2 regions of the Salmonella sp. FC25216 genome follow, and region 2 is predicted to be linked to the other one. Evidence: predicted binding sites of a transcription regulator. Region 2 holds the regulator's gene; the other holds the start of a gene.

Region 1 (9,512 bases), on a different contig from region 2:
CGGCGGCGACGTTGATGAATTATCGATTTCATCGCTATTTTCTTCGCACCAGATAACTGGTGCCGTCAGCTTATAGCCGCGTTTAGGTACGGTAACGATGTATTCTGCATTGCAGTCTCCGCCGTCTCTTAGTGATTTGCGTAGTTCAGAAATGCTTTGGGTGACAACATGGTTGGTCACGATAGTGCGCATCCAGACATGATCAATAATGTTATCCCGGCTTAACACTTCATCCGGGTGGTGCGCAAAATACATCAGAAGATCGATCAGACGTGGTTCAAGGGTAATCTGGCGTCCCTGACGACTGATCTGATTAACAGAAGGTGTAACCAGCCACTCTCCAATGCGTACAACAGGTTGCTGCATAAAAAGATGCCCTAACGAGCTAAGTCAAACGTTAATAATAACACGATTTGCACAGACTTTTTTTATTCCCCTTTTTTGTAAAAGAAAGGCGTAAAAAGTAGCGCAATAAGTAGGGGGATGAGGAGGAAAACGGGCGTTCCTCTTAACGGCAAAGCCCGTTTTTTCAGACGATTTCTTGCAATTACAGCACTTTATGCGGGCCGAAGCATTCGTAATGAATGTTTTCGTTATTCACGCCAAGTGAAACCAGTTGTTTTGCGGCAAATTGCATAAAGCCTACCGGGCCGCAAAGATAGAACTGCATTGTCGGATCGCTGATCGCGGCTTCCAGCTTGCTTAAATCCATCAGTCCTTCGCTGTCAAAGACGCTTTGGGCGCGATCGGCCTCGGTCGGTTCGCGATACCAGGTATGGGCAGTGAAACGCGGCAGTGTACGGCCCAGTTCGCTCACTTCGTCGGCAAACGCATGAACGTCGCCATTCTCCGCTGCGTGGAACCAGTTCACCTGCGCAGTATGCTGTGTTTTCGCCAGAGTATCGAGCATCGCTAACATCGGCGTCTGGCCGACGCCAGCGGAAATCAGCGAAACGGGGATATCGGCGGCGACATTCATAAAGAAGTCACCTGCCGGCGCGGCCAGATGCACCACATCGCCTACGCTGGCGTGATTGTGTAACCAGTTTGATACCTGGCCGCCGTCTTCACGCTTCACGGCAATACGATATCCTTTACCATCGGGTTTACGGGTCAGTGAATATTGACGGATCTCCTGATGCGCAAAACCTTCCGGCTTCAGCCAGACGCCCAGATACTGCCCGGGACGGTATTCCGCCACCGTACCGCCGTCGACCGGCTCGAACTCAAAGCTGGTGATCATTGCGCTACGCGGGGTTTTCGCGACGATGCGGAAGGGGCGCGTGCCTTCCCAGCCGCCGTCTTTGCTGGCGTTATCGTGATAAATTTCCGCTTCGCGGTTGATAAAGACGTTAGCCAGTATGCCATAGGCTTTGCCCCACGCGTCCAGCACATCCTGACCTGGGTTGAACATTTCCTCCAGCGTCGCCAGCAGATGCGTCCCGACGATGTTGTACTGCTCCGGCTTAATCTGGAAGCTGGTGTGCTTCTGCGCGATTTTTTCTACCGCCGGCAGCAGCGCCGGTAAATTTTCGATATTGCTGGCGTAGGCTGCGATAGCGTTAAACAGGGCTTCACGCTGATCGCCGTTACGCTGGTTGCTCATATTGAAGATTTCTTTGAGCTCCGGGTTATGCGTAAACATACGGTCGTAGAAGTGGGCGGTCAGTTTCGGTCCCGTTTCAACCAGCAGGGGAATGGTGGCCTTTACTGTAGCGATGGTTTGTGCGTCTAGCATACGTGCTTCCTTTATGTGAAAATCTAATGATGTATATCAAATGCATTTTATAAAAATACCCTTGCATTGTAAATGGTTCTTCAATGCCTTACGTTGTGGACGTAACAACGTGAAAAATCTGCATCACAAAGCTGAAAAGAAATCCGTTGAAATTCGTCAGGCTTTCGTTCAGGAAACCCTTATCTGACGTACAGGTAAACGTTTGCGTAAAAACCTTTGTCAAGACCTGTTATCGAAGAATGATTCGGTTATACTGTTGGCCGAAGTCCCACGGACTGCCTTTTCAGGCACAAATTTTATTGTTAGCTGAGTCAGGAGATGCGGATGTTAAAGCGTGAAATGAACATTGCCGATTATGATGCCGAATTGTGGCAGGCTATGGAGCAGGAAAAAGTACGTCAGGAAGAGCACATCGAACTGATCGCCTCCGAAAACTACACCAGCCCGCGCGTTATGCAGGCGCAGGGCTCTCAGCTGACCAATAAATATGCTGAAGGATATCCGGGCAAGCGCTACTACGGCGGTTGCGAATATGTTGATATCGTAGAGCAACTGGCGATTGACCGCGCGAAAGCTCTGTTTGGCGCCGACTACGCTAACGTTCAGCCGCACTCTGGTTCTCAGGCTAACTTCGCTGTTTACACCGCTCTGCTGCAGCCGGGCGATACTGTTCTGGGCATGAACCTGGCGCAGGGCGGCCACCTGACTCATGGTTCTCCGGTTAACTTCTCCGGTAAACTGTACAACATCATTCCTTACGGTATTGATGAGTCCGGTAAAATTGACTACGACGATATGGCGAAGCTGGCCAAAGAGCACAAGCCGAAAATGATTATCGGTGGCTTCTCTGCTTATTCCGGTATCGTTGACTGGGCAAGAATGCGTGAAATCGCCGACAGTATCGGCGCGTATCTGTTCGTTGATATGGCGCACGTGGCGGGCCTGATTGCCGCAGGCGTTTACCCGAACCCGGTTCCCCATGCGCATGTGGTCACGACCACCACGCACAAAACGCTGGCTGGTCCGCGCGGCGGCTTGATCCTGGCGAAAGGCGGCGACGAAGAGCTGTACAAAAAACTGAACTCTGCCGTCTTCCCAAGCGCGCAAGGCGGCCCGCTGATGCACGTTATCGCAGCAAAAGCCGTGGCGTTGAAAGAAGCGATGGAGCCAGAGTTCAAAGTTTACCAGCAGCAGGTAGCGAAAAATGCCAAAGCGATGGTAGAAGTGTTCCTGAATCGCGGTTACAAAGTGGTGTCTGGCGGCACTGAAAACCACCTGTTCCTGTTGGACCTGGTGGATAAAAACCTGACCGGTAAAGAAGCCGACGCCGCCCTGGGCCGCGCCAACATCACAGTGAACAAAAACAGCGTGCCGAACGATCCGAAGAGCCCGTTTGTCACCTCCGGTATTCGTATCGGTTCTCCGGCAGTCACTCGTCGCGGCTTTAAAGAAGCAGAAGTGAAAGAGCTGGCTGGCTGGATGTGCGACGTGCTGGACAATATCAATGATGAAGCGGTCATTGAGCGCGTGAAGGGCAAAGTGCTGGATATCTGCGCCCGCTTCCCGGTTTACGCGTAAGCGCTTGTGTTATGAAAATGGCCCGATGGCGCTGTGTCTGTCGGGCTTACCTGAATGCACCATAGCGCAACGCCGCCGGAAGCCATTCTCCGGCTGCGTTGCGGTTTGAACTCCCTCCGTGCTTGTTAATCTTATGTTACTCTTGCCAGCGTAACCGTTTATCGCCAGACTATCGCTTCCAAACGGGAGGGAATCATGGCATTGCATTCCACGCGCTGGCTGGCGCTCAGTTATTTCACCTACTTCTTTAGTTACGGTATTTTTCTGCCATTCTGGAGCGTCTGGCTTAAAGGTCTTGGGCTAACGCCGGAAACCATCGGTCTTCTGCTGGGCGTAGGCCTGGTCGCGCGTTTTCTCGGTAGCCTGCTCATTGCTCCTCGCGTAAGCGATCCTTCACGGTTGATCTCCGCGCTGCGCGTACTGGCATTGCTGACGCTGGTATTTGCGCTGGCATTTTGGGCAGGAACGCATGTCGCGTGGCTAATGGTGGTGATGGTCGGGTTTAACCTCTTCTTTTCACCACTGGTGCCGCTGACCGATGCGCTGGCCAATACCTGGCAAAAGCAAATTACCCTGGACTATGGCCGGGTGCGGCTGTGGGGGTCTATCGCCTTCGTGATAGGGTCGGCGCTGACCGGTAAACTGGTGAGTTTATACGATTACCAGGCGATTCTGGCGCTACTGACGCTTGGCGTCGCCTCGATGTTGCTGGGCATGTTGTTACGTCCCAGCGTGCCGCCGCAGGGGGAAAGCCGTCAGCAGGAGAGCGCAGGCTGGCCCGCCTGGAGTACACTGGTGGCGCAAAGCTGGCGTTTTCTGGCCTGCGTCTGTTTGCTGCAAGGGGCGCACGCCGCCTATTACGGTTTTAGCGCCATATACTGGCAGGGAGCTGGCTATTCAGCGTCGGCAGTCGGCTATTTATGGTCGTTGGGCGTGGTGGCGGAAGTGATCATTTTCGCCCTGAGTAAAAAGCTATTCCGCCGGTTTAGCGCTCGCGACTTGCTGTTGCTTTCCGCCGTGTGCGGGGTGGTACGCTGGTGGCTGATGGGCTGGAGTACGGCGTTGCCGTGGCTGATTGTGATACAAATCCTGCATTGTGGAACGTTTACCGTTTGCCATCTGGCCGCCATGCGCTATATCGCTGCACGTCAGGGAAGCGAGGTGATTCGTTTGCAGGCCGTCTATTCCGCTGTGGCGATGGGCGGCAGCATCGCTATTATGACGGTATTTGCCGGTTTTCTGTATCAACATCTGGGCGGCGGCGTATTCTGGATTATGGCGCTGGTTGCATTGCCCGCTATCTTCCTTCGGCCCAAAGTGGTTGCCGCGTCATGATTCCAGGATCTTGCGGATCTGTTGCTGCTGGTGCGCTGTGAGGGCGCGATCCGCATGAATTAACGGCGGTGAGAAGAGCGGTAGCGGCGTGGCGTAAGGGGTAACAATCAGCGCTACGCCGCGTGGGCATCCCTCTTTTTGAAACGCCTGAGTCGATACCCGTTTGATATTGAGCGGCAATAGGGTCAGTTCACGCAGTTGCTGCTCAATATACGTCTCCAGCGCATCATTTTTATCCGCTAACAATACGATCTGTTTCTCATGCAGATCGTTATCCTGCATCAGCCAGGCGCCGAAAATCACCGCCACCAGCCCCCTCTCTTCCTCGGAAAAGCGGATACCATATTCGGCTTCAAACCCGGCGAGCGCCTCACGTGTGGTACGTACCAGACGCGGATAAAGACGGTTGAACTCTTCCGGAAGCGTATTATCGATGCCAATCGTGAATAAACTTCGGTTCAGCGCCTGGGAGAGATGGACATACAGCTGATCGTTAAGCCCTTGTTCGTCGCTGAAGCGTACGTTCCCTTTTTCTCTAAAGCGCAGCACCAGCCGCGCCACCTCCAGTCGCAGTTTCTGCGCCCGTTGATGCGTGTCGCGAATCGGGTCGGGGATGCGAATCATTGAAAACAGTAACGCCATAAACAGCGCTTCGTTCAGCGGTGCAGCCTGCATCACGTGGCGCTGCCAGTGACGGCCAATTTCCTGGGCAAGCGGATATTCCGCACACGACTGCGCCCAAATCTGCTGCACAGGGTTGAACGCCGGGGTGATACCGGCATGGTGTTGTAGCAGACAATACTGTAAAAAGAGACGCAGGAACTGCACGTCGCGATTTTCAAATGGTTTTTGCAACCGGCGGGCGCACAGATTGATGAGCGCGTGCAGATTGATATCGTCATACAACGGACGCGCGATACCGCGCTGCTTTAGCGCATTTTTTAAGGCCGGGGTAAAGTGTTGCGTGACGAAGGTCGGGCATAAACGCAGGCCGCGCCTGAGCCAGTGTAAAAGGCAAAGGCGCTGATCGAGTGCTGTACCTTCGATCCGATAGCAACCGTTCTGGCATGTCGTGATGGCAAGGCGATGATAGCGCTGGATCTCCAGGCTTGTCTCAGTGATATCCTCACGGGCAATATCATCATCAACGCCATTAAGTGCGCTGAAGATTTCCACCGTGGCGATTGGCTCCGGCTGGAAAAGCGTCAGCAATACCTGGCAGCGGCGCTGGGGAGCGGAAAGTACAGATGGTGGGGCAATCGTCGGCATCATCTGTCAGGTCTCCCGTTAGTTTGTCTGGTAAGGATAGCTAAAGTTTGCGAGTGAAAAATGTTATAAGCGTGCTTTTAGGCCAGGAATGCTGAGGAGCGTCACAGAATTTTTATCGCGAGGAACAGATGAAGCCAGTGAAACGCAGCGCCTTAACACTATTTCTCGCCGTTTTATCTTTCGTGGCGGCGGCGCATCCGCACAGCTTCATCCGTCTGCAAACGCAGGTGGTCAGTGAAAATGAGCAATTTGTGGCGTTAAAAATGCGTTGGACAATGGACGAGCTGACGTCCGCAGATCTGTTGTATGACGCCGGAAACGCTGCTCCGGGTTCGGAAATATGGAAAAAGTTGGCGGCGGAAGTGATGGCTAACGTACTTGGACAGCACTACTTTACAGAAGTGTGGCGCAATGGCGCGAAAGTAAAGTTTAAAAACAGGCCGACAGAATACGGTATGACACGTGAGGCACATCAGGCGGTATTGAGCTTTACGCTGCCGCTGGCTGAACCGCAGCCGTTAAGCGGTCAGACTTATACCTTTTCAACGTTTGATCCTTCTTATTATGTCGATATGCATTATGACCAGGACAGCGATATAACGATGCCGGAACCGCTGCGCGAAAAGTGTCGGATTCAGGTTCATACTCCTGCGCCCGGCGAAGAGACATTACGTTTCGCCCAGTTGCTTGATAAAGAGGACGCGCCGCCGGAGGATATGGATTTAGGTAAACAGTTCGCCCAAACGGTGACATTGCAATGTCAGTAATTTTTTCTCAACGCACTCCCGGGCGGCGCTGGCTATCTCTATGGCCATTGGCGTTATTACTGCTGTTGATGCTGGCTGGCGGTCTGTGGATATGGCAAGCCTGGCCGCAGGTGATGTTGAAAAGCGTCCTTTGGCAGCGGGAAGTGAATCAGCAGTTGAGCGCGCTGCTTAACGCGGTGGCGACGCATCCTGAGCGAGCGGGCGGATCGTTGCTTCTGTTGAGTTTTATGTATGGCGTGCTTCATGCGCTGGGGCCGGGACATGGCAAAGTGGTGATTGCGACATGGCTGGCGACGCATCCTTCGAAGTTGAAATCAAGTATCGTGTTAACCCTCGCCGCCGCGTTATTGCAAGGGCTGGTGGCTATCGGGTTGGTGGTAGGGGTGCTGACCGTATTGCAACTTCCGGCAAGGCAGCTACATCTGAGCGGCTTCTGGCTGGAAAAGGGGAGTTATGCGTTAGTTGGCGGGCTGGGCATCTTGCTGTGCTGGCGGGCCATAAAAAGGTTGCGCACGCTGCTACGTAAACCAGGGGTTATCGCCTTTACGCCGCGCCATGTTCACCATGAAAAATGCGGCTGCGGACATCAACATTTACCGACGCAGGAACAACGGCATAGCGGCGATGACTGGCGCGCGCGACTAATGATCGTACTGTCTATGGGGATGCGGCCCTGTTCCGGCGCGATAATGGTGCTGTTATTCAGTAAAGTAATTGGCGTTTTTAGCTGGGGAATGGCGTCGGTACTGGCGATGGCGGCGGGAACCTCGCTAACGATTACCTCGCTGGCGCTGCTGGTACACACTTTTCGCGCTCTGGCGGTGAAACTCAGTGGAAACAAAACGCCTGCGTTATGGCGGCAGGTAGGCTGGTCAACGCTGGCGCTGGCCGGAGGGGTAATACTGCTTGTCGCGGCTCTGGTCATGTGGTTTAGCGTGCCGCAGCCTGTGGGGGGGCTGCGGCCATGGCGTGGTTGATTAGTGCCCGGCGGGTTTGAGATGCATCCGCGCGATGGATTCGTCTTCGGCCCAGTAAATTCGTTCGGCGACCATCGCTTCCGGATTGAGCTGAACGCCGCGCAGCACCCGCTCTTTAAAGCGCAGATAGCCACCTTTGTCGATCAGATGGCCCATATGCAGATAGATCGGTTTTCCGCCGAGCATCTCTTTTTCAAATTCATACAGGTTAACGATCACCTGCTTTATCACGTCTTCAGTCACCCAGTTGAGGAAGAGCTTGCCGACGCGCGGCGTTTTTTTACTGGTGCGTCCGCCCAGACGGACTTGCCAGAGCTGATCCGGTTTACGTTGCCAGGCTAGCGTCGGACAGGCCAGCACGCACTCGCCGCAGCCGATACAGGCCGACTCTTCTTTGACCGCTTTGCCGTTCTTCAGCGCCAGGCAGCCTACCGCGTGGTGACTACAGGCCTTCACGCAGGCGCCGCAGCCGATACAGCGTTCGGCAGTGAAGCGCATTTTCGCCACGCCAATAATCCCCAGATCGGCCATTGACGCCTTCGCGCAGTCATTCGGGCAGCCGACAATCACCGTTTTGAGATGATAAGGGCTGGGATAGACCAGTTTTTCAAGACGACGGGACAGGCCGGTAGTATCAGTGTTGGCTTTCTGGCAGATGCGGTTCCCCTGACAGGCGACAATATTTCGCCCACCAATAGCGAGATAGCCCGCTTTGGTATCCTCAACCTGGACGTCGCACAGTTCTATTTCAATTTCGCGAAGAAACGGCTCCAGCGCGGCGTTCACGTTGTCGATATCTTCGTAACGGATACCCGGCATCGCCAGCTTCTGGCGGGTAGTGAGGTGGATTTGTCCGTTACCCCAGGTTTCGGCGATGTCACGCGCCACCGTCAGCAAATGCGCAGGCAAAATGCCGCCGGGAATGCGGACGCTGATCATGGCTTCGCCGCGCACTTTTGACAGGCGATATTCGTTTTTCGCACGGGCTTTAATGATATCAATATCAATGCTCATGATGTTCTCCTTAATCGGCAAAACGTTGCGCGACGGCGTAGTTAAATATCGGACCGTCGGTGCAAACATACACTTCGCCCATACGGCAGTGGCCGCACTTCCCGACGGAGCAGGCCATCCGGCGCTCGTAGTCCACCCAGATTTGCTCCGGCTTTAGCCCTTTTTGCAGCAGCATTTTTACAGTAAAGGTAATCATTATTGGCGGCCCAACGACGATGGCTTGCATGGTGTCGATATCGCTAAGCGCCATGCCGGCAAGCCGATCGGTCACCCGGCCAATCTGGTAACAGTCATCGGCCTCGCCTTCATCCAGCGTGAACACCAGGTTATGCTTGCCGCGCCACGCCGCCATCTCCTCTTTGTACAGCACGCAGTCGCGGTTTTTATAGCCGAGAATCATATCCAGTTGGCCAATTTCCTGCGGATTCTCAACGAAATAACGCATTAACCCTTTCACCGGCGCGACGCCCGTACCGCCTGCGACAACCAGTAAGGGTTTATGGCGCAGCGTATCGACCGGATAGCCATTGCCATAGCAGCCGCGTAGCCACACGTTATCGCCTTCTTTCAGCGTAAAGAGGGCGCTGGTCACTTTTCCGACATTACGAATCAGCAGATCTATCCAGCCGTCGCCGCAGTCGGAAACGGAGATGGGCGCTTCGCCGACGCGCGGCAGCGACACTTCAACAAATTGCCCCCAGTGCGCGGGAAAATCGACCGCCACGCGGAAATTCCACTCCAGCGGCGTGTGGCGAGTAATACTGAGGATGCGGTACGCCGCAGGCAGCAAACTGTGCTGCGGTTTATCATGGCAGGAACAATGTGACATGCGTT
Region 2 (9,512 bases):
CTGATCGAAAAAGGGCTGATTGACGCCGTAGCGTTTGGTCGCGATTACATCGCTAACCCGGATCTGGTGGCGCGTCTGCAACGTAACGCGAAACTCAATCCACAGCGTCCCGAAAGTTTTTATGGCGGCGGCGAGGAAGGCTACACTGACTACCCTACTCTGTAATTCCATTGATAGCGGCCTCACATCGCCGCTATACTTTGAATATCTTGACTATTTTAAGGACAACGAAAATGCGTTTATTGCATACTATGCTGCGCGTCGGCGACTTGCAGCGTTCCATCGCTTTTTACACTAACGTTCTGGGCATGAAACTGCTGCGTACCAGTGAGAATCCGGAATACAAATACTCGCTGGCCTTTGTGGGATATGGTCCGGAAACGGAAGAAGCGGTCATCGAACTTACCTATAACTGGGGCGTTGAGAGCTACGACATGGGCAATGCGTATGGGCACATCGCGCTGAGCGTTGACAATGCCGCTGAAGCCTGTGAACGTATTCGTCAGAACGGCGGCAACGTGACCCGTGAAGCAGGGCCGGTGAAAGGCGGTTCAACCATCATCGCCTTCGTTGAAGATCCGGATGGCTATAAAATCGAATTGATTGAAGCTAAAGACGCAGGCCGCGGTCTGGGTAACTGATTCCCCGTCGGGCGCAGGTCACTGTGCCCGTTGTTTTACTGCATCCCGGCGTAAAATTTGCCATAATGCGCGCTGCATTTTTTCGTATTAAGAGACTCAGATGTCCGATAACGCTCAACTTTCCGGTCTGTGCGACCGTTTTCGTGGTTTTTATCCTGTCGTCATCGACGTTGAAACTGCAGGGTTTAACGCTAAAACCGATGCGCTGCTCGAAATCGCCGCCATCACGCTGAAAATGGATGAACAAGGCTGGCTGATGCCGGACATGACGCTGCATTTCCATGTGGAGCCGTTCGCTGGAGCCAACTTACAGCCGGAAGCGCTCGCGTTTAACGGTATCGATCCCTCTAACCCACTACGCGGCGCGGTGAGTGAATATGAGGCGCTACATGCTATTTTCAAAATGGTGCGTAAAGGTATCAAAGAAAGTGGCTGTAGCCGCGCCATTATGGTCGCGCATAACGCCACTTTTGATCACAGTTTTATGATGGCCGCCGCAGAGCGCGCCTCGCTGAAACGTAACCCGTTTCATCCGTTCGTCACCTTTGATACCGCGGCATTGAGCGGACTGGCGCTGGGACAAACGGTGTTGTCAAAAGCGTGCCTGGCGGCGGGTATGGAGTTTGACGGCGAAAAGGCCCACTCTGCTTTGTATGATACCGAGCGGACAGCGGTGCTGTTTTGTGAAATCGTCAATCGCTGGAAGCGCCTGGGCGGCTGGCCGTTACCCTTGCCGACAGACAAATAACGTGGCTAACGACGCCGCTTTTGCTCACTATGACGGTAAAAAAGCGACCTTTACAGGTCGCTTTCCCCTTTCACAGATTATTCTGCGTCCGGCTCCTGAGTTTTATATTTTGCGGCAGTTTCTTTAATAAGCTGCTGCAACTCGCCACGCTGATACATTTCAATCACAATATCACACCCGCCGACCAGCTCGCCATCCACCCACAGTTGTGGGAATGTCGGCCAGTTGGCGTATTTCGGTAATTCTGCGCGAATATCCGGGTTTTGCAGGATATCAACATAGGCAAAACGTTCCCCACAGGCGGAAAGCGCCTGAACGGCCTGCGCAGAGAAACCACAGCTTGGCAGTTTTGGTGAACCTTTCATATACAGGAGAATCGGGTTTTCAGCGATCTGGCGCTGGATTTTTTCGATAGTGGTGCTCATTGTCTCGCTTCCTTAACTTCTTTTACGACCGAAGCCTGTCATTGTAACGGGTCAGGCTGGCAACGGAAAATAACATTTTCATCATGCCTTATTATTTTACCGTCTGCGGGAATAAGTTGCATACAAAATATCTTTTAAGCGGGTTGCCACGCAGTGATTCGTAGATAACGCGTTCGTGTTTAGCATTAATTGCTATTTTTTTTACATCTGTTAACGAAACACAGCTTCAGAAACCAAAAGCAATTACCAATCTGTGCTTTTGTAGATTAGAATTATCAGGTTTTGTAAATCATACGCAGGCATGATCGCCTGCCTTTAACAGAGGATTGCTCAGTGGCGCGGATAAACAAAATCTCGATCACGCTCTGTGCTTTACTTTTTACTACTCTCCCTTTTACGCCAATGGCCCATGCTTCCAGGCAAGCCAAAGCGACGCCTGCTGTTTCTCATGTCACTAAAACGGCAGATAAAAAGAAAAGCACAACGCCCAAACAGATCAGTAAGACCAACAAAAAAAACGTAAAAACAACCTCAAAAACCAGCCGTTCTTCTTCCGCTTCTACGCCAAAACGTACCATCGCTTCCACGAAATCTCGTCATACGACTCATCGCCGTAACAGAACCGCGCCCACGTCAATCGCCGCCCTCGACGTGACGGAAAAATGCACGACGCGTAAAGGCCGTAAGCCGCACTGCGTGAAGGGGAAAGGAACATTGCCGCTCTCTATTGCCGATGCGCATCGGACTAAAGTACAAAAAGCGACGAAAACCGCGATGTCCAAGCTCATGAATCAGATTGGTAAGCCGTATCACTGGGGAGGCGCGTCGCCGCGCACCGGTTTTGATTGCAGCGGTCTGGTTTATTATGCCTATAAAGATTTAGTGAAGATCCGTATCCCCCGAACGGCGAATGAGATGTATCACCTGCGTGACGCGGCGCCCATTGAGCGCAGCGAGTTGAAAAACGGCGATCTGGTGTTCTTCCGTACGCAGGGGCGCGGCACCGCCGATCACGTTGGCGTCTATGTCGGCAACGGTAAGTTTATCCAGTCTCCGCGCAGCGGTCAGGAAATTAAGATCACCTCGCTGAACGAAGAATACTGGCAGCGCCATTATGTCGGCGCCCGCCGGGTGATGACCCCTAAAACAATTCGCTAATATTTTATCCTGTCGTTTAACGACAGGATAACTTCTTCTTTTGCGCCCCCGCTCAATTTGCTACCCTATCCTTACGCGCACCAGGGTTATTGTGCGTGCGCAATATTAATAATAAGGAGAGAAGCAATGTCGTTCGAATTACCTGCATTACCGTATGCCAAAGATGCTCTGGCGCCGCATATTTCTGCTGAGACGCTGGAATATCACTATGGCAAACATCATCAGACTTACGTGACCAATCTTAATAATTTGATCAAAGGCACGGCGTTTGAAGGCAAATCGCTGGAAGAGATCGTGCGTGCTTCCGAAGGCGGCATCTTTAATAACGCCGCTCAGGTGTGGAACCATACGTTCTACTGGAACTGCCTGGCACCAAATGCTGGCGGCGAACCGACCGGGAAACTGGCTGATGCTATCGCGGCATCTTTTGGCAGCTTCGCGGAATTTAAAACGCAGTTCACAGATGCCGCTATCAAAAACTTTGGTTCCGGCTGGACATGGCTGGTAAAAGGCGCTGATGGCAAACTGACTATCGTCTCTACCTCAAATGCCGGTACGCCGCTGACCACAGATGCGACGCCGTTGCTGACGGTTGATGTGTGGGAACACGCGTATTACATCGACTACCGCAACGCCCGTCCAAACTATCTGGAGCATTTTTGGGCGCTGGTTAACTGGGAATTTGTCGCGAAAAATCTCGCCGCATAAGTCTGAGCACGCAGAAGGTACGCCTTCTGCGTTTTAGAGAGGGATAGAATAGAGGAAACGCCCTCCCTCAGAAGAGAGGAAATCAGTGCAGAGCGGCCGTTAATCCACCTGCGACAATCAAGCCCAGAACAATAAGCGTAGTGATCAACGAAAATTTCAGGTCGGTACTCATCAAGTTTTCTCCTTTTTATTCCCACACAAAAAGTGATATAGCGCATTTTTGCACATTCCCGCACAAAAATCTCTCATGTTTTATATTGATAACTGTTTTTAACGCTTCCCCTTTTCCTCAAGATCAGACAAAATTCCAGGCTTACTGAATTAGCGTAACGGCCATTGACCCCTTCCTGACGTTCCGTGTCGTTTTTCCGGCATGCCGCAACCCTGACGTTGCGATTAGGGTGTGTGTAGGCAAACGTTTACCTGGCGTTTCTCAGGAGCTTAGCGAGGGTCTGGAGTGAAATGTAATGGCAACAATTAAAGATGTAGCGAAACGAGCAAACGTTTCCACTACAACTGTATCACACGTAATCAACAAAACGCGTTTTGTCGCTGAAGAAACGCGTAACGCGGTCTGGGCGGCGATTAAAGAGCTGCACTACTCTCCCAGCGCCGTCGCGCGTAGCCTGAAGGTCAACCATACCAAATCGATAGGCTTACTGGCGACCAGCAGCGAAGCGGCCTATTTTGCAGAAATTATCGAGGCGGTTGAAAAAAACTGCTTCCAGAAAGGCTATACGCTGATTTTGGGCAACGCCTGGAATAACCTGGAAAAACAGCGCGCCTACCTGTCCATGATGGCGCAAAAGCGCGTGGATGGCCTGCTGGTGATGTGTTCTGAGTACCCGGAACCTCTGCTTTCCATGCTGGAAGAGTATCGCCATATTCCGATGGTGGTGATGGACTGGGGTGAAGCGAAGGCCGATTTTACCGATACGGTGATTGATAACGCCTTTGCAGGCGGCTATATGGCGGGTCGTTATCTGGTTGAACGCGGTCACCGGGATATCGGCGTTATTCCCGGTCCGCTGGAGCGCAACACCGGCGCGGGTCGGCTGGCAGGCTTCATGAAGGCAATGGAGGAGGCGTTGATCAACGTGCCAGACAACTGGATTGTTCAGGGCGACTTCGAGCCGGAGTCCGGTTACCACGCGATGCAGCAAATCTTATCGCAGTCACATCGCCCTACCGCCGTTTTCTGCGGCGGCGATATTATGGCGATGGGCGCGCTTTGCGCGGCAGACGAAATGGGGCTTCGCGTACCGCAGGACGTTTCGGTGATCGGTTATGACAATGTGCGTAACGCCCGCTTCTTTACCCCGGCGCTGACGACGATTCACCAGCCCAAAGACTCTTTAGGCGAAACCGCATTTAATATGCTATTGGATCGCATCGTCAATAAGCGCGAAGAGTCACAGTCTATTGAAGTTCATCCACGCCTGGTTGAGCGTCGCTCGGTCGCTGACGGCCCGTTCCGCGACTATCGACGTTAATCCCCGCTGTCGGGAGCCTCTTCAGGCTCCCGCAACCACTCCCGATTCAACGTTTCGCTATCGCCCAAATAATCCAGCAGCCATGCCAGCGCGGGCGAGGCCTCGTTTTGCTGCCACGTCAGGCAACAGGCCGCATCGGGAAACGGATTCTCTAACGTCAGCGCCACCCATTTTCCGCTGTCTATCCACTGTCGGGCAAAGTGCGTCGGCACCATTCCCACGCATAATCCTGCTGACAGGCAGGTTGCCGATGACTCCCAGTCCGGTACTACAACCCTTTTTTGGTTATCCAGTAACCAGGTAATCCGTTTCGGTAAGGTTCGCGAGGTATCTTCTCTGACCAGCGACGGCCAGTTGCGCAGGGTATCATCGCTTAACGGTCCCGGCATCGCCGCCAGCGGGTGATCGCTTGCCACTACGCAACTCCAGCTCAGGGTACCCATATCCCGAAAAGCATAACGTCCCCCTACCGGAATCGCCTGCGTCGCCCCAATAGCCAGTTCGACTCGCCCGTCGGAGAGCGCGTCCCAGACGCCGTTAAACACCTCCTGAAAAACCAGCAGTTCCACATCGTCAAAATGGCGATAGAAATCGACGATCATCTGCCGGGTACGTTCTGGTCTGACGATATTATCCACCGCAATAGCCAACTGCCCGCGCCAGCCATTAGCAATTTGCTGACACTGTTGACGAGTGATCTGCATTTTTTTGATAACAGAACGCCCTTCTTTTAAAAACCAGACGCCAGCAGGCGTAAGTTCAACATCACGGTGACGTCGTACAAAAAGCGGTACGGCCAGCCACTCCTCTAACTGACGAACGGTGTAACTGACTGCCGAAGGCACACGGTGCAGTTCCTGCGCCGCCGCGCTAAAACTGCCATTGCGCGCCACGGCGTCAACCACTTCAAGCGAGTATTCCGACCACATAATTTGCCTACAAAAATTTTGAATTCACTGGACAAATATTAACGTTTCACAACCGTAATTTCACTCCCTACACTCTGCGACAATGTCTGTCTGATAAGAAAGAGAAACAAATATGCAACCTGGAAAAGGTTTTTTAGTCTGGTTAGCCGGTCTTAGCGTGCTGGGGTTTCTGGCTACGGACATGTACCTGCCCGCGTTTGCCGCCATACAGGCGGATTTACAAACGCCTGCTGCCGCTGTCAGCGCCAGCCTCAGCCTGTTTTTAGCTGGCTTTGCCGTCGCACAACTACTCTGGGGACCGCTATCGGATCGTTATGGCCGTAAACCGATTTTACTGCTGGGGTTATCCATCTTTGCGCTCGGAAGTCTGGGGATGCTGTGGGTAGAAAGCGCGGCAGCACTGCTGACGCTACGCTTTGTGCAGGCCGTCGGCGTTTGTGCGGCAACGGTAATCTGGCAAGCGCTGGTGACCGATTATTATCCTTCGCAAAAAATTAATCGTATCTTCGCCACTATCATGCCACTGGTAGGACTATCCCCGGCGCTTGCGCCCTTACTGGGAAGCTGGATACTGACGCATTTCTCATGGCAGGCGATTTTCGCCACTCTGTTTGCGATTACGTTGTTGCTGATGTTGCCAGCGCTGCGCTTAAAACCATCGGTAAAAGCACATGCCGAGGGACAGGATAAACTCACTTTTGCGACGTTGCTACGCTCTAAAACCTATCGCGGTAATGTACTGATTTATGCCGCCTGTTCCGCCAGCTTTTTTGCGTGGTTAACGGGTTCCCCGTTCATTCTCAGCGCGATGGGTTACAGCCCGGCAGTGATTGGCCTGAGCTATGTTCCTCAAACCATCGCTTTTCTGATTGGCGGATATGGCTGCCGCGCGGCGCTACAAAAATGGCAGGGTTACCAATTGCTTCCGTGGCTGTTAGGGCTGTATGCGCTGAGCGTTATCGCCACCTGGGGAGCGGGCTTCCTGAATAATGCCTCACTGGTGGAGATCCTGATTCCGTTCTGCGTAATGGCGATTGCTAATGGCGCAATCTACCCTATCGTCGTCGCGCAAGCGTTACGCCCTTTCCCTCAAGCCACGGGGCGTGCTGCGGCGCTGCAAAATACGCTGCAACTGGGGTTATGTTTCCTGGCAAGCCTGGTGGTTTCATGGCTCATCAGCACGCCGCTGCTGACCACCACCAGCGTAATGCTCTTTACCGTTGTTCTGGCGGCGTTAGGCTACAAAATGCAGTCTCATGCAGCGTGCAATGAGGCCGGATTTGCGCATGCCGATGTCGCCCACGAGAAGTCTCACTAGAGGTTTGTTAATCCCGAGTAATTAGCACGCTAACAATTTTCGGTTGAATCATCAAAAATTGCGGCCTATACTGATTCCCGGTTGTTTATATTACGATAATTATTAGGCATTAACGGGAACCGGAGCGTTCCCGATTCACCACGGATGGCCTTTTCGGCAAGGGTTCCTCCCTTCCTCTGTTCTACGTCGGATAACTGGCTCACGGAATTGTCCGTGGGATTTCTCACAAAGCCAAAAAAGCGTCTACGCTGTTTTAAGGTTCTGATCACCGTCCAGTGATGGAGAAGCTATGAGTTCATCGTGTATAGAAGAAGTCAGCGTACCGGATGATAACTGGTACCGAATCGCCAACGAATTGTTAAGTCGTGCGGATATTACAATTAATGGTTCCGCCCCGTCTGATATTCGTGTTAAGAATCCCGATTTTTTTAAACGCGTCCTGCAGGAAGGCTCGTTGGGATTAGGTGAGAGTTACATGGATGGCTGGTGGGAATGCGAGCGTCTGGATATTTTCTTCAGCAAAGTCTTACGTGCCGGTCTTGAAAATCAACTCCCCCACCATGTTAAAGATACGCTCCGCATCCTCGGCGCGCGTCTGATTAATCTACAAAGTAAAAAACGCGCCTGGATTGTCGGCAAGGAACATTACGATCTTGGTAATGACCTTTTTTCCCGTATGCTTGATCCCTATATGCAATATTCTTGCGCCTACTGGAAAGATGCCGATACGCTTGAAGCTGCACAGCAAGCCAAGCTGAAATTAATTTGCGAAAAGCTACAGCTACAGCCAGGGATGCGTGTGCTGGATATCGGCTGCGGCTGGGGCGGCCTGTCGCAATATATGGCGACCCATTATGGCGTTAGCGTGGTGGGCGTAACAATCTCCGCTGAACAGCAAAAAATGGCGCAGACGCGTTGTGAGGGTCTGGATGTTTCCATTCTCCTGCAAGATTATCGTGACCTTAACGATCAGTTTGACCGAATCGTCTCCGTCGGCATGTTCGAACATGTCGGGCCGAAAAACTACAACACCTATTTTGAGGTTGTCGACAGGAATTTAAAACCGGATGGTCTTTTCCTGCTCCATACTATTGGTTCTAAAAAAACCGATCATAATGTCGATCCGTGGATCAATAAGTATATTTTCCCCAACGGTTGCTTGCCGTCTGTTCGTCAAATCGCCGAGGCCAGCGAATCACACTTTGTAATGGAAGACTGGCATAACTTTGGCGCCGACTACGACACGACTCTGATGGCGTGGCATGAGCGCTTTATCAATGCCTGGCCGGAAATTGCGGGCAATTATAACGAGCGCTTCAAACGTATGTTCAGTTATTATCTCAACGCCTGCGCCGGTGCGTTTCGCGCCCGTGATATCCAGCTTTGGCAGGTCGTATTTACACGCGGCGTTGAAAACGGTCTGCGCGTTCCTCGCTAATCACCGCCCCCGCATTTCATGCGGGGGTTTTTATTTTCCGTTAGCCAATGTCGGCCTGATTTCTGACCGCATTTTCTCGTGCAGCCAGTACGCGTTCTACGGTATCGACAATCGCCTGCGTTTGCGGATCGATCTCGATATTCACACGTTCACCCAGTTTTTTTCTGCCAAGCGTAGTACGCTCCAGCGTCTCCGGAATCAGATGCACGCAGAAGCGCGTTGGCGTTACCTCGCCGACGGTCAAACTAATACCGTCGACGCCGATAAAGCCTTTGTACAGGATATACTTCATCAGTGACGCATCCTGCACCTTAAACCATACCTGATGGTTATTTTCGGATGTCAGGATTTTCGCGATCTCCGCCGTCGTAATAATATGCCCCGACATCAGATGTCCGCCGATTTCGTCGCTGAATTTAGCGGCGCGCTCTACGTTGACCTCGTCACCCACCTTCAACGCGCCCAGATTGGTGATGCGCAGAGTTTCTTTCATCAGATCAAAACTTATCTGATTGCCGTTTATTTCAGTCACGGTCAAACAGCATCCATTATGCGCCACGGATGCCCCCGTCTCCAGCCCCTCCAGCATGTAGTCCGGTAACGTCACCACATGGGTGCGAAAGTTGGGTTTTTCATCAATCGATACCAGTTTCG

Evidence for each region. The regulator PurR, encoded in region 2, represses purine synthesis genes. The targets are predictions, from matches to a motif close to CANGCAAACGTTTGCNTG.
Region 1: the regulator PurR is predicted to act here: its motif matches at 1,930-1,947, upstream of glyA (serine hydroxymethyltransferase).

Annotation. Positions count from the first base shown of each region.
Region 1 is NZ_JBDGON010000006.1:50,017-59,528, forward strand. Features, by position in the region: gene cadC (lysine decarboxylation/transport transcriptional activator CadC) at 1-366, opposite strand, end outside; gene hmpA (NO-inducible flavohemoprotein) at 548-1,738, opposite strand; gene glyA (serine hydroxymethyltransferase) at 2,063-3,316, shown strand; gene AC3G3F_RS13285 (3-phenylpropionate MFS transporter) at 3,512-4,651, shown strand; gene csiE (stationary phase inducible protein CsiE) at 4,646-5,923, opposite strand; gene AC3G3F_RS13295 (DUF1007 family protein) at 6,049-6,687, shown strand; gene AC3G3F_RS13300 (nickel/cobalt transporter) at 6,678-7,664, shown strand; gene asrC (sulfite reductase subunit C) at 7,665-8,678, opposite strand; gene asrB (anaerobic sulfite reductase subunit AsrB) at 8,689-9,507, opposite strand; gene asrA (anaerobic sulfite reductase subunit AsrA) at 9,511-9,512, opposite strand, start outside.
Region 2 is NZ_JBDGON010000008.1:70,738-80,249, forward strand. Features, by position in the region: gene nemA (N-ethylmaleimide reductase) at 1-165, shown strand, start outside; gene gloA (lactoylglutathione lyase) at 234-641, shown strand; gene rnt (ribonuclease T) at 742-1,389, shown strand; gene grxD (monothiol glutaredoxin 4) at 1,467-1,814, opposite strand; gene AC3G3F_RS16875 (C40 family peptidase) at 2,148-2,972, shown strand; gene sodB (superoxide dismutase [Fe]) at 3,099-3,680, shown strand; gene cydH (cytochrome bd-I oxidase subunit CydH) at 3,763-3,852, opposite strand; gene purR (HTH-type transcriptional repressor PurR) at 4,148-5,173, shown strand; gene punR (DNA-binding transcriptional activator PunR) at 5,170-6,102, opposite strand; gene punC (purine nucleoside transporter PunC) at 6,215-7,420, shown strand; gene cfa (cyclopropane fatty acyl phospholipid synthase) at 7,710-8,858, shown strand; gene AC3G3F_RS16910 (riboflavin synthase) at 8,899-9,512, opposite strand, start outside.